Regions from separate parts of the Lysinibacillus sp. CD3-6 genome, predicted to be linked through region 2. Evidence: riboswitches for the same ligand, from Rfam matches in the RefSeq annotation. Region 2 holds a riboswitch; the other holds the start of a gene.
What was found. A riboswitch is a leader RNA that binds a small molecule or an ion and turns the genes downstream of it on or off. The one in region 2 is predicted to bind FMN.
Positions count from the first base shown of each region.

Region 1: linked by a shared signal. The riboswitch ahead of ribE (riboflavin synthase) and the one ahead of FH508_RS06835 (ECF transporter S component) in region 2 are both predicted to bind FMN.

Region 1 is NZ_CP085880.1:1,724,716-1,732,218, forward strand. It holds gene FH508_RS08205 (ABC transporter permease) at 1-579, shown strand, start outside; gene FH508_RS08210 (YibE/F family protein) at 641-1,423, opposite strand; gene FH508_RS08215 (YibE/F family protein) at 1,420-2,553, opposite strand; FMN riboswitch at 2,940-3,065, shown strand; FMN riboswitch at 3,186-3,311, shown strand; gene ribE (riboflavin synthase) at 3,469-4,107, shown strand; partial or broken gene ribB (3,4-dihydroxy-2-butanone-4-phosphate synthase) at 4,165-4,758, shown strand; gene ribE (6,7-dimethyl-8-ribityllumazine synthase) at 4,811-5,278, shown strand; gene FH508_RS08235 (spore germination protein) at 5,408-6,862, shown strand; gene FH508_RS08240 (DUF1540 domain-containing protein) at 7,110-7,337, shown strand.
Region 2 is NZ_CP085880.1:1,448,570-1,456,072, forward strand. It holds gene sigX (RNA polymerase sigma factor SigX) at 1-13, shown strand, start outside; gene FH508_RS06830 (RNA polymerase subunit sigma) at 10-1,308, shown strand; FMN riboswitch at 1,622-1,817, shown strand; gene FH508_RS06835 (ECF transporter S component) at 2,044-2,631, shown strand; gene FH508_RS06840 (sodium-dependent transporter) at 2,778-4,124, shown strand; gene FH508_RS06845 (STAS domain-containing protein) at 4,273-4,659, opposite strand; gene FH508_RS06850 (methyl-accepting chemotaxis protein) at 4,692-6,386, opposite strand; gene FH508_RS06855 (ATP-binding protein) at 6,416-6,838, opposite strand.

The DNA.
Region 1 (7,503 bases), 280 kb from region 2:
GCTGCAACACTTGGATCCCAATTCGATCAGTTAGGGATTATGATTATAGTGATTGCAATGATGGGTATTATTCAGTCAGATAAAGCAAATGGGATGCTTGACTTTATTTTAACAAGACCTGTAAAAGTAGGTTCCTATATTGGTGGTAAAATTTTTTCGAATTTCTCTATTGTAGCGATTAGTGTGACACTTGGATACATTGTATCTTATGTATATGTAAATTTTTTGTTTAGTAATATTCCATTTCGAGATATGGTTCTTGCAATTATTTTCTATCAATTATGGGTTCTTTTTATGATTTCGTTTACTTCAATGATTAGTACCATTTTTAATGGGCAGGGTGTTATCGCTTTAATAAGTATTGTTTGCTTGCTTATGTTTAAAATAATCAGTGGTTTACATCCTATAATTGATTTAGTAAATCCTGCTGGAATGAGTCAACATGCCGTGATGGTATTAATAACGGGTTCAATCGATTCGCATTTATATGGCAATATGTTCATTACTTTCATATGGATTACTATAATCGTAATGTTTTCACACTATTGGATATCTGCAAAGAAATATCATAAAAATTAAATAAGCATATTAAATCGAGTCGAGCGGTCAAATGGTAGGGGAAAACAATTACTAGTGCCAGTCACTTTGAGTGACTGGCACTTTCTTTTTCGCGTGATTTGACTAAATAATAGGCATTGACGGAGGCCGCAATAGGGATAATGGCTGCTATACCAATGCCTGCACAAAAAATTGTAATCAGCTCCGTACTGAACACTTTAGAATTGATAATATCGCCAATTGAGTAGTTTAAATCTTTAAACCATATTAAAAGACCTAAATAGCCACCAAAGAAAGCGAAAAATAAAGTATTTGTGTCTGTTCCTAAAATATCCTTCCCAATGCTTACACCTGAAGTGAATAGTTTTTTTCTGCTAATGAGCGGGTTGTGGTGGAAAATTTCGTGCATCGACGAGGCGATGGATATGGCGACATCTAAGATGGCACCTATTGTACTCATGATGATTACAGCAGCGCCAACTTGAACAAAGTTAACACCAATATAAAGTGAAAAGATACTAATTTCCTCTGTTGATTCTTCTCCAAATCCTTGAATCATTGACTTTTCTGTGACAAAAACTATAAAAAATAGCAGGATTACAATAGTAATCATTGTTGAAATAAAGGCGGTAATTGTTTTGCTGTTCTTTTCATTGATATAAAATAAACTAATCCAGCTAATGATTGTACAGGCAATAAACGTTAAGACAATTGGGCTGTTATTAGGATTGGTCATTAAGAAAATCGTTACAAAGAGTACCGCGAAGTTTAAAAATAAAGAAATAAAAGAGCGAACACCTTTTTTTCCACCGATAGCAATCATTAATATAAATAAAATGGCCGTTAGCCACACTAATACATTCATCGATTTACCCTCTTTCGTTTAATGAAAATCATAGAAGTGTAAAGACTGATGGGAATTGTTAAAACTACGCCAATCCCGCCTGCCAGTGCACGAGCTAGTTCTAATGAAAGATTCATGGAAAGTGTTAGCCCTAATGTAGAAGAATTTTTTAAATATAAAATTAGCATCGGAATGGAACCACAAATATAAACAAAAAACAAAATACTCGTTATTGTTCCCATAATATCTTTGCCAATATCAAGTCCTGAAGTTTTTAAAGCTTTATCAGAAATAGTTGGATCTTGGTCATATAGTGCAAACATGGAAGAAGCCATCGTAATTGAAACATCCATAACAGCTCCTAGGGCTCCAATAAACAAACCAGCCATAAAAACCATGTGATAAGGTCGAGTTAGAAATTGCATTTCCTCATAACGAAGTCCTTTTTCAGATGTAATCCACATTACGAAAAAGCTTATAAGCAAGGAAATGAAAGTTCCTAAAATGGTTGCAAGCATTGCAGCATAGGTTTTTTCATTTAATCCGTTTATAAGTATCAACGAAACACCAGTAAATAAAAGAACACATACACCACTAACAATTAACAAATTAACGTTAGAATGCTTAACATATAAATCCAATGCAAATGATAATATTAGGGCATTTACAATCAAACTAATGATCGAAAATAAACCTTTTCTTTTGCCAACAATTAATAAAGTAAAAATAAAAATCCACGCTACCATTAAAACGTAAAAATCACGTTTGACATCTATAATTGTCCCTGTTAATTGTCCTGTGTTTTTCGTGTCTGCCTTAATGGATATAAATAATTTATTTCCGACCTTATATTCGTGATCAAAAGCAGCCGAGGAAGAGTATTCATTAGTTAAATAAATAAGCTGTCCTTTAGCTTCTCCATTTTTCAACACTGCCGTTATACGCTGTGTAAATAATTGATCGTCATTGCTGTACATATCCGAGACAGGTGTTGTATCTTCTAACACAGTTTTGGTAACTTCAGCAATTGGACGTTCGTACAAGGATTCATTGTGACCAACGAAAAAAACGGAAGCCACAAAGCACAATGCTAATAGGAAATATAATATAATCCGTATAGTAATTTTCTTAGTAGAATTACTAGTAAACAATAAAAAAACCTCCAATGAGGGAATTTGACTATGTTCGTATCAAGTTTGCCGTTAGACAGAAGACGCTTGGAACAATGATTCACGTTAACATCCCTATTTTTCTATGTCAAGCTTATCAAAAGTAGTCACCTAGGAAGTAACGCTCTATACCAATTAAAGTTTCTTCTTACCGATTAAGTGGCATAGTAAACTTAATGGTTATACAATGTTATCTTTAGGTTTTTTACGTAACACACGTCCGTTCATATATGATTCCTTTAAATAAAGATGCATTGTAGTGTGATATCAAGCTTCCATCTTTCGCCTAAATTACATTTAGTTACGAAAAATATTTTTAGGTGGATAATCTATTGAAATAATGTTATCGTAAGAAATAACTAAATGAACATATCCTTCAGGGTAGGGTGAAATTCCCAATCGGCGGTGATGAAGTAATTCAAAGTCCGTGAGCGCAAGCTGATTTGGTGCAAATCCAAAACCGACAGTTACAGTCTGGATGGGAGAAGGGTAAACGTATAAGCTTTTTAAATTCGTATGAGTTTAAAGGGTCTATTTGGCTACGCTTATATAGATTACTACTTCCCATCGACTTCGTTGGGGAGTTTTTTATTTAGTTAACAATTTAATAAGTATCTGTTCTTCGGGGTAGGGTGAAATTCCCAATCGGCGGTGATGAAGCAATTCAAAGTCCGTGAGCGCAAGCTGATTTGGTGCAAATCCAAAACCGACAGTTATAGTCTGGATGGGAGAAGAACAATGAGATGGTAGCCTGTGGAAAAATATCATATCCACTAGGTTTATTTCGTGACGTCTTATTTATTAGAACTCCCAAACCCCTTTGTTAAAAAGGGGTTTTTTGTTTAGCTCGTTTAGGCAATTACAGGTCGAAATAAAAATTGGAAAGTTGGTGGAAAAATGTTTACAGGTATTATTGAGGATATTGGTACAGTAAAAACCTTGCAAAACGATAGGCAAAGTATGAAAATAACTGTTACTTCGCCAAAGATAGTATCTGATGTGAAGCTAGGAGATAGTATAGCTGTTAATGGCGTATGTTTGACAGTCACACAATATAATGAGCAGGAATTAACAATGGACGTAATGCCTGAAACGGTGAAAGCGACAAATTTGCAGCAACTGGTCGTTGGGAATGCTGTAAATTTAGAGCGAGCGATGCCTGCAAACGGGCGTTTTGGCGGTCATTTTGTTTCAGGTCATGTTGACGGTGTGGGGAAAATTTTACGCAAACGTCCAATGGCCAATGCAGTCTACATCGATATAGCACTGTCAGAACAATTAACGAGCTATTGTATTCCTAAAGGTTCAATCACAATTGATGGAACAAGCTTAACGCTCTTCTATGTGGATAAAAACAGTGTTACCGTATCTCTTATTCCGCACACATACGAGGAAACAGTACTAGGAATAAAAAATGTTGGGGCATTAGTCAACATAGAAACCGATTTGATTGGCAAATACATTATGCATCAGCTCCACCGTGGTCAGCAAACATCGGCCATTACGAAAGATTACTTAGCAAAGCATGGCTTTTAGCCTGTTTAAAAAGTATAGAACAGACAATAAATGAAAGTTTATTAGGAGGTGGCAATTTTGCTACATTCAATTGAAGAAGCAATTGCAGATTTAAAACAAGGCAAAATGATTGTTGTCGTGGACGATGAAGACCGTGAAAATGAAGGGGATTTACTTGCCCTTGCAGAGTTTATGACACCAGAAACGATAAATTTTATGGCTACATATGGAAGAGGGCTTATTTGTACGCCGATTTCACAGCAGCTTGCACAACAATTAGCATTGCCTCCAATGGTCGTAAATAATACAGACAATCATCAAACGGCATTTACCGTAAGTATTGATTATATAGATACAAAAACAGGTATTAGCGCCTATGAACGTGCATTGACGATTCAGAAAATGCTAGCGTCACAAGCGCAAGCGACTGATTTTCGTAGACCTGGTCATGTATTTCCCCTGATAGCAAAGGAAAATGGTGTGTTAGAACGCAGAGGACATACTGAGGCTACTATCGATTTAGCGAAGCTTTGCCAAAGCATACAAGCGGGCGTAATTTGTGAAATTATGGGGGATGATGGTGAAATGTTACGCTTCGATGATTTAGTTAAATATGCAAAAAAACACGACTTAAAAATGATATCGATTGATGCATTAGCAGCATATCGCCGTCAACAAATCCAAGGAAAAAATTCACTTACAGTGTAAAAGAGGAGAATTCATTATGGGAAAAACATTTGAAGCACAATTGATCGGCAATGATTTAAAAATAGCGGTAGTAGTTGGTCGATTCAATGAATTTATTACAAGTAAATTATTAAGTGGCGCATTAGATGGCTTAAAGCGTCACGGTGTAGACGAAGAGTTAATTGATGTTGCGTGGGTACCAGGTGCATTTGAAATTCCATTTATCGCAAAACAATTAGCTGAAACAAAAAAATATGATGCCATTATTGGTTTAGGTACAGTTATTCGTGGCTCTACAACACATTATGATTATGTTTGTAACGAATCAGCAAAAGGCATAGCAAATGTGTCTCTTGCTACAAATGTACCAGTTATTTTTGGTGTTGTCACAACCGAAAATATTGAACAGGCAGTGGAACGAGCTGGAACAAAATCAGGGAATAAAGGCTATGATGCAGCAATCTCAGCTATTGAAATGGCGAACTTACAGAAACTAATTAGTTAAAATGATTGAAATTCCGTTGTATTAAAATTTCCATGAAAGATCACGAGTATATTGCATAATTTATTGGGCATTGGGAAATATATGTTTATGGAATTTTAGTATGAATCTAGTGAGTGGGAGATGAGGAATATTCAATCATTGAAACAAGAATTCGAATTAAAAACGTTAAAAGAACTATTTAAACTCTCTGCTGACGTAAAATTTCAATCATATTCCTTTCACCAACATAACGTACATTTTATTACATGTGATGCGATGTTCGATCCGTTTTTATTGAATAAGGTTATTATAGATCGAGTTGAAGCTTTTTTCGAGGATGCCTCACCAACATCACTAGAAGATCAGCTAAAACATAAATTACACATTCCAAATTTCCAAAAAATATCAAATACAGATGATGCTATTCGTCGTGTGTTTTCGGGTTATGCATTACTTTACTTTGAAGAGGAGAAAATTTTATTTTCAAGTAAAATTGCTAAAAAGCCGAATCGAGTGCCTTCAGAAACAGCAGAAGAAGTAATTATAAAAGGGCCGAGAGACAATTTTATAGAAGATGTATTTATTAATATTGCTTTAATTCGTAAGCGACTACCAACTAAATCATTTTGTGTGGAGACGATGGAAATTGGCAAGCGGTCTCAAACAACAGTCGCTGTTCTCTATATGGACGACATTACAGATAAAACTATGGTGGATGAAATTAGAAAGCAATTACGTAAAGTAGATACAGATGTTGTGTTTAGTGGCGACATATTGATGGAGAGAGTAGAAAATACAGCAAAGATTTTGCCACATCATGATTATACTGGTCGGCCTGATTTTGCAATACAAGCATTAAGTAGAGGCCGTATTATTATTTTAGTTGATGGGGTATCCTATGCGATTATTACCCCAGCTAATATTTTTTTACTCTTTAAATCGGGGGAGGATAATGAATATCCTGTTTTTGTAAGCTCTCTTGAGCGCCTCCTGCGAATTGTAGGTATATTAATAAGTATGCTTGCACCAGGTTTTTGGTTGGCTTTATCGACCTACCATCAGGAGCAATTGCCAATACTAGTTTTAGCAACCATTGTGCAATCAAGAACAGGACTGCCTTTTCCTACTTTATTGGAAATATTACTTATGTTATTTATGTTTGAAATATTCCGCGAGGCAAGTCTCCGCTTACCATCTCTATTGAGTGGAACCATGAGTGTTGTGGGTGGTTTAATTATTGGAGATGCAGCAATCAAGGCAGGTATTACCAGTCCATCAATGATTGTCGTAATTGCCATTTCCAGTATTTCGGCATATACACTAGTTAATCAATCGTTTGTAACTGCCATGAGTATTTTCCGCTTATTTGTTATCTTTATGGCTGCTTTTTTTGGCTTATTTGGTTTCTTCATGGCCGTGTTCTTCATTCTTGTTTATGTGGCAAATATACGTGTATTAAGTGTTCCATACTTAAATATTGTCGCCAATTTAAGTTGGCCTGATTTTAAAAAATCATTAATACGTCTTGCTCCAATTGGAAATAGTAAAAGGCCTGCATTTTTACAAACACAAGATAAAACTCGTTCATCTTCGAGGAAAAATTAACGATAATTTTTTAGCACAACACAAAAGGCGCAAACTACGCTCAAACGTAAGTTTTGCGTCTTTTGTGTTGCGTGTATCAAACTGAGCTACATTCCCATTATTTTTGATTTACACTAAACAATTAAATGAAGTTATTTTCGTGCTTTGCTTGTAAAAACGCTTGGATTGGACAAAATACTTAATGAAGAGTATGGATTAGATTTACGTATCTATATTTTTCTAGACCAATCACAAGGGGTGGATAGTTATGCCGAATGTTCAAGTAAGCTGTGCTGTATCAAATTGTGTTTTCCATGCCAAAGGTAATTTTTGTGGTGCAGAAAAGATAGCGATCGATATGGATAAACGTATCGATAACAAACATGATGCAGAGTTTGCTTCTGATTTTGAGTTGTCGATGTCTAAAGAGGCGGCAAGTCAATCATCAGATACGTGTTGTAAAACATTCAAATCTAAAGCAAAAGAAAAGCTCTAGATGATGGGTATAGGTTGTTTAAATTATTGTAAATAGAGAATTAAAGGCAATATTTAAATAATTTATCTTTACCTTATAATTAATGAATTGGTCACTTTGAAAGTTGTCTTCTTCTAAGGAAGACAACTTTTTTTTATTTCGATAGCGATGCCTCTTGACCTTCCAG
Region 2 (7,503 bases):
GAAAAGGCAATGACTCATAAACAATTTGACAACGATGAACAACTAGAACAAATGTTGAAGAATGCCCCGAAGCTGACTGATGACCGTTCGAAAGAAGAAGTGCTGAAGCGATTGCTTGCAGATGCCCGTCTGCAAGATAATATACATCTTCAAGAAGCAATGCAACAACCGACAGATTCAAAAGTGCTTGAAGAACAAGAGCAGTCTATCGCTGTTCAAGAAAATGAAAGTATGAAGCCTGTGAAGCAGCGTAGAAAGAGTAAACTACCTATTTTTAGCAGTATTGCAGCAGTTTTTGTACTATCCGTAGCAGGGTACGTGTTTTTATCAAATAATAATCCAGTGAAGGACGAGGCAAACGCCCCCCCTGAAAACTTTTCTACGATGCAAGAGGATCAAGCAGTAACAGAAAGTGAAAATGCAGATGGTGTGATGAAAGCAAATATCGGTGCCGAACATGCAAGAATGCTATCCCTTCGTACATCGGTTTACGAAGAAGATTTAGCAAATGCAGTCGTATTTAGAATCGGCTTACCAGGTGGCAATGCTGATAGCATACCTATGACCTATGTTATCCCGAATGAAAAAATAACGGCTGATTTTGGAAAGAAAAAGCCGACAACACTACAAATGTATGAAAAATACGCACCACAAATTGATGAGGAAGCGCTAGGTTTTGCTAATTATCATCCATACAAAGGTGAGTTGAAAGAAGAAGGAGAGACGCTAGTTCACGTCTTACCTGAAAAAAATGATTACGATGTAGCGTCAGCTTCCGTAACAAAATATTTAAGCTCGTTAAAGGATACGTTTACCGACTCAGAATATAAAGCGATTTCGTTAAAAAATGCAGATGGTACTCCTTATGAATTCTCACAGGCTGGTGAGCCAAGTGAGCCTATTCAGTTAACGAAAGATCATCATTACAACTATTATTTATATACAGAAGAAAATGGGACTGAATATTTATCGCCCGACTTCCACCAAACGTATCCAACTGTTACAGAGGCACTTATTGCCATGCGTGATAAAAGAGATGATATTTATGTACCCGTTGTCCCTGAAAATGTAACATATACAGTGAAAGAAGAAGAGGGGGGCGTTGTCATCACATTTGACGCACCGCTTGATTTGACGACAATGGATGCAGTAAGAGCTACGCAATTAATCGAAGCAATGATGCTGACAGCTTCAAGCTTCGATAAAAAACTGCGCTTAGATAACGTCGTACAGGAGAGTTGGGAAGGCTTTGATTTAACAAAGTTTTTACCCATGCCTGTAGGGGCAAATAAACAAACGATGCAGTAACAAAGTACAGCAGCTATCTATTGGGAGATAGCTGCTTTTGTGTGTCTCCGTGTCGGAATAATGCTGGAGGGTGAATCGCGGAATCAGGGTGCTGGAACGCGGAATCTTGATGTCGAAGCGCGGAATTCGAGTGCTATAACGCGGAAATCAAGCTCTGAATCGCGGAATTCCAGTGTTAGAAAGCGGAATCCTTATGCTAAAACGGAATTCATCGCACACAGATTAAAACATACAAATTTAATCGGAATTTTTTAAGCAGAAGTATTTACTTTTGTGCGATAAAACATTATAGTTAATTTATAAAATAATATTGATTCATCTTCGGGGCAGGGTGAAAATCCCGACCGGCGGTAATAGAGTTGTAAATCGCTAGTGTATTACAAACTACATTAGCTCGTAAGATTTACTACATGGCTCTTCAGCCCGCGACCTGTGCAAAGATTTTTTTGCATGGCTGACTTGGTGTGATTCCAAGGCCGACAGTATAGTCTGGATGGGAGAAGATGAAGGTACGATCGTCATTCGTTGTTACGAATTAAGCTATGTGCGAACGTTTTTTTCAGTGTGTCTATGGATTGCACTGTTTGCACAAAAAAAGCTAGTAATGGCGCTATTTAATCATGCCTTTTCTCCCTTATGCTGATGTGCATAAGGGTTTTTTCGTGAAAAAACAATCGATTACGTCGTAACCTTTCTTCTTGCAAGATTGAATCAGCAAAGAGGAGAGAGTTTTCAATGAAGAAAAATATCAAACTGCAATCGTTTATTACGATTGGTATGCTGAGCAGTATCTCGTTTTTATTAATGCTATTTAATTTCCCAATTCCGCCGTTCCCAGCATTCTTAGAGGTGGATTTCAGTGATATGCCAGCTTTACTTGCTGCTATTACGATGGGTCCAGTAGCGGGTATTTTAGTAGAACTATTTAAAAATATATTGGATTGGATTTTCTCAGGTACGCCTACAGGGGTTCCAGTCGGTCATATTGCAAACTTTGTAACGGGTATATTATTTATTTTACCAGTATCATTTGTGTTTAATCGTTTTAAAACAATTGCAGGTCTCGTTGGAGGTTTGGCAACAGGAACAATCGTTATGGCAGTAGGTATGAGCGTTTTAAATTACGCAGTATTTTTACCGATGTACACGTATTTCTTAGGCATGGAGCCAGTAGTTGGCGATTCATTATATAAAATGATTATTGCAGGTATTTTGCCATTTAATATCGTCAAAGGTGTGCTCTTAACAGCGATTATGGCGTTACTGTTCACAACGATGCGCAGATGGATTGAGCAACAACGTACAATGTATTTATCAAAATAATAAATTAAGCCTCGAGTTTATTCTTACTCGGGGTTTTTTGTTTATAGATCCATTAGCATGTGAAATCTTTGGGAATTGACTAGTCTAAATTACTATTTTAATGTACAATTAATGTGAGATTAGTTAGATTTGAGGAGATTGAAGAGATGAGTGAAAACAATGGACAATGGTCCAGTAAGTTAGGGTTTATTTTAGCATCGGCGGGTGCTGCGATTGGGCTAGGGGCTATTTGGAAGCTACCTTATGTCACAGGTCAAAGTGGGGGAGGCGCATTTTTCCTTATATTTGTGGTGTTCACTTTGTTAATTGGCCTACCGATGTTATTATCTGAGTATATTTTAGGGCGTGGTACGCAATCGGAGGCGATTACAGCCTATAAAAAGGTAGTTCCAACGAAACCTGCTTGGGCTTGGGTTGGACGCATGGGTGTACTTGGCTGTTTTTTATTATTAACCTTTTACAGTGTTGTAGGGGGCTGGATATTTATATATAGTGGCCTAGGTGTATCAGGGGCTGTTATTGATTCTACGGTTAATCCGAGTGAACTATTTGGAAAAATTATTAGCACGCCGTGGATTACGTTATTAGGTTTAGCGTTATTTACACTGGTAAATGTACTCGTCATTTCGCTCGGTGTGCAAAATGGTATTGAAAAAGCAAATAAGTGGATGATGCCATTATTATTTGTGATGTTCATCGTTCTTGTTATTCGAGCATTAACATTAGATGGGGCAATGGAAGGTGTGAAATTCTTCCTATGGCCAGATTTTACAAATATAACGGGTAAGGCGCTATTAGAAGCATTAGGGCAGTCATTCTTTGGTTTGGCAGTCGGGTTCTCTTGTTTAGTTACATATAGTTCGTATTTGAAAAAGGATGTTAGTTTACCAAACTCAGCAGGTTCAGTAGTTATACTGACGGTGCTTGTGTCATTTTTAGCAGGACTAGCTATTTTCCCTGTAGTGTTTGCTTTTGATTTAGAGCCACAAGCTGGACCTGGCTTATTATTTATGGTGCTACCGACTGCATTTAGTCAAATGCCTTTTGGTGAAGTATTTTTAGCGCTGTTTTTATTACTGTTTTTATTTGCAACGTTAACGTCATCATTTAGTTTATATGAAATTATTGTTGCAGCATTTATAGAAAAGTGGCATATGTCACGTTCAGTCTTAACGTTGTTACTAGGAGTTATTGTCTTTATTGCTGCCATTCCGTCGGCTTTATCGTCTAGCTTGTTAGCAGATGTCTCTATTTTCGGGAAGTCGATTTTTGATGCTACTGATTATTTAGTGTCCAATTTAATGTTACCAATGGGCAACTTATTGATTGCGATATTTATTGCTTATGTAGTTGATAAAAGCTTTGTGAAAAAGGAATTGTTAATGGGAAGTCAAATGGGGCAGGGTTTTTATAAGACATATCGCATATTAATGTTAGTGGTCGTACCGATCGTTATTATCGTTGTTTTATTAAATATGCTTTTACAAAAATAATTGAAGAGTAAAATTGTGTGAGTGCCTGGCACTCGTGCGCGCAACGAAAGCCGCAACACTCGCTATCACGCGATTTGTTGCGGCTTTGTTTTGGGTTCTCGCAGAGGACTAGAAGAATTGAGAATTGTTTGCGTGCCTGGCACCTAATCTAATATTCACTTAGTGTGAGTTCACCTGACCAGCTTTTTTCTTTAATCATTTGCTGTGCTTGTAGTTCACTTTTTGCAATAGGGAATACTTTATCACATTGGGAGATAGCGAACAGTTTTCGAATAAATTCATCTGTCACAATAATGGCGATTTTCCGTTCGGTAATCATAACTTTCTTTGCGAAATTAATAATCATACCAAAACCAGTACTATCAATATTCGTGACATTTTGCATATCAATTATGTAGCCATGCTTTGGTTCTAAACTAATAGCATGAAGCTCTTCTTTTAGCTCATCGATTAATCCATATTCTAAATTACCTGTAAAAGCAATTGAAATGTAATCGGCTTTCGAATTAATATTTATCATATTATTCTTACTCATATTAGTGCTCCTCCATAGTATTTAGTGATCGATTAAAATTTAAATTTATTCACTTCGTTTTGAAGTTTTGTAGAAATTTCTTCCAATTCCTCTGATTTTAATGAGATTTCAGCTACAGTTGCATGTTGCTCTTCAGACGTAGCGGCCATTTCTTCAGAAGCCGCCGCAGAATCTTCAAGAATGCGTGAGATATCTTGTATTGCCTGTTGAACAGCTAATGAATTGTCACTGACATGCGTGAATGCGGATTTCATTTGGTTCACACCTTGTTCTGTTTCAACAACATGTTCAACGATTTCTTGTAAGGCATGTCCACCTTTGCTAATGATATTCACTTGTTCCTCTACTGCAAGTAAATTACTTTCCATAGTTCGAACGGTCACAGCGGTTTCGGCTTGTATGTTTTTAATTAAATCTGTAATTTGACCAGAAGCCATACTTGACTGCTCAGCGAGCTGACGAACTTCAGAGGCGACTACAGCAAAGCCCTTTCCTTGCTCTCCAGCTCGAGCAGCTTCGATGGCGGCGTTTAAGGCTAATAAATTTGTTTGCTCCGCAATACCAGTGATGACAGTTATAATACCACCTATTTCTTCAGAGCGTTTGCCTAGTTTTTGAATCGAATCGGTAGCATATGAAACCGTATGAGTGACTGTATTTAAATGTTTGATTGCTTCATTAATTGCATCTTCTCCTTTTCGAGCGATATAAGTAGATTGAATCGCCCTATTTAAAGTTGTTTCTGCCTTTTTTAAACTATTGGTTACTTCCTCGATCGTTTTTTTCATCATTATGACAATGCGTTCAGCCTGATCAGATTGAATGGTGGTACCATTTGAAATGTCGTTCATTGTTAAAGCAATTTGGTTTGAAGTTGCACTTGTTTGGTGTGATGATTCGGCTAATGTTTGCGAGGATGTAGCTATTTGATTTGCACTATGCGAGACAATGGTTATAGTTTCTGTTAAACGTTGTTTCATATGATGAAAGGCTTGGGCTAAATTGGCGATTTCATCATTTCCTTTAGGCTTTACTATTTTTACGTTTAAATTTAAATTAGCAAGTTCTTTAGCATTCAAACTTAATTGATTAATTGGTGCAATAATTTGGCGCTGTAAAAGCCAACTAATGCTGACAAACATTAAAATGGCAATACCTATTAAAATAGAAATATTTTCCATTACATATTTTTTAGCGATATTAATATAGGGCGCTGATGGTGTGCCAGTCGACCACATCCCAATGACCTCACCGTTGCTGTTCATAATCGGTTCGGTCGCTATTTGATACATTATCCCTAATACATTTGCTGAGCCGATATAACGTCCTTTCTGCTCTAATACCGTAGTAATAAGTTCTTCAGGAGCCTTTGTGTTTACTTGTCGCACACCATTTTCGACTACCGTTGTATTTACTCGTGTATCGTGCTGAAAGATGGTCACAATGTTACCGTCTGCTAGTTCTTCAATTTCATCCACAATGGCGAAATTATCATTAATTTTAATATCACCTTTAAACAATTCGTTATTTTTGATAGTCCAGTCGCCAGGTGCGATTACATCAAAATACTTAAAGCTTAACTGCAAGTCGGATAAAATTTTCGCATCCGCACTTTCTAAAAAATTCTTTTTTGCTCCAATATAATTAATGATTGCTAGTATGGATACCATTAGAAACATACAGGTAAAGATGAGTAAATTAATTTTTTTTCGTATCGTCCATTTCATTTAAAAGTCCCTCCAAATTTCAGATGTACTTATCCATGAATTTTCTTTGAAACACCGACTAAAAATTTTGTGTTCGAAATATGTTTAAACCAAATATGATCGACCATATTTTTAACAAAAAATAATCCTCGACCACGATCTGTGTAATTATATTGGTTAAAATCGAATTGTAAAGCCTTCATTAAATCATGTTTGGTAATGCCATTCGCTTCATCGGTGACAGTTAACATAATCTCCTCATCACCATGTGTAACATGAACTTCAATTGTGTTTAAAAGAGGGGTTGTACCGATTTTTTCCGTCGCTTCAACTGCATTAATGACTAGTTCATGTAAAACAAATCGTAATTCTCTACCAAAGGGTAAATTATAATGAGTTGTATAAATTTCCATTACCTTATCGATAAAATGAACTGCTTGTCGATTTGCTTGAACTCGCAGTGTAAATTTCATTACCAATCACCTATCTTGTACGTGAAATTACATTACATTTTCGCAAATGATGTAAGTAAAGTTAAATAGGTCATCGCCATTATATTGAGAAAGAATAGGAATGAAAACGCATGTCTAAACCCAACCAGTATAATAGGTATTGTGTTTTCTATACATTAGCGGTGTTTAAGAAATTCACGTATTTTAAGATTACTAACTGAGAGTTAATGTCATTTCTATAAAAAATAGTTATGTGTGATAAAGGAATGAATATCGTTGACTAATACGGTTTTCACCCTATGGTTTGTGTCACCCCTATAGCAGTAAAAAGCTTGTAAGTCTATGTATCTTCTGAATATATGGATACTTAATGTTGGTGACAGTGGAATTTTAAGGCGATGCGCATTCATTTGCCTGGAGTTTGCGAAGTTTACTTCAATTTGGTAGTTTAGACCATTTGAAACGGAGTTTTGTTTGGTACTGGATGGAATCAAAAGGCCTTTATCCACCGACGTCATTATTATAAAAGCTACTTTCGAATAATTCAATTACTTTAATAGGGATTGATATATAAAATAGTGAAAATATCCTGTAAGGTACTATTTAAATTATATTTCGCTTATAATGTACCAGTAAAATATAAATAATGCAAGGCTAATGTTCTATATGAGGATTGTTTAATTAAT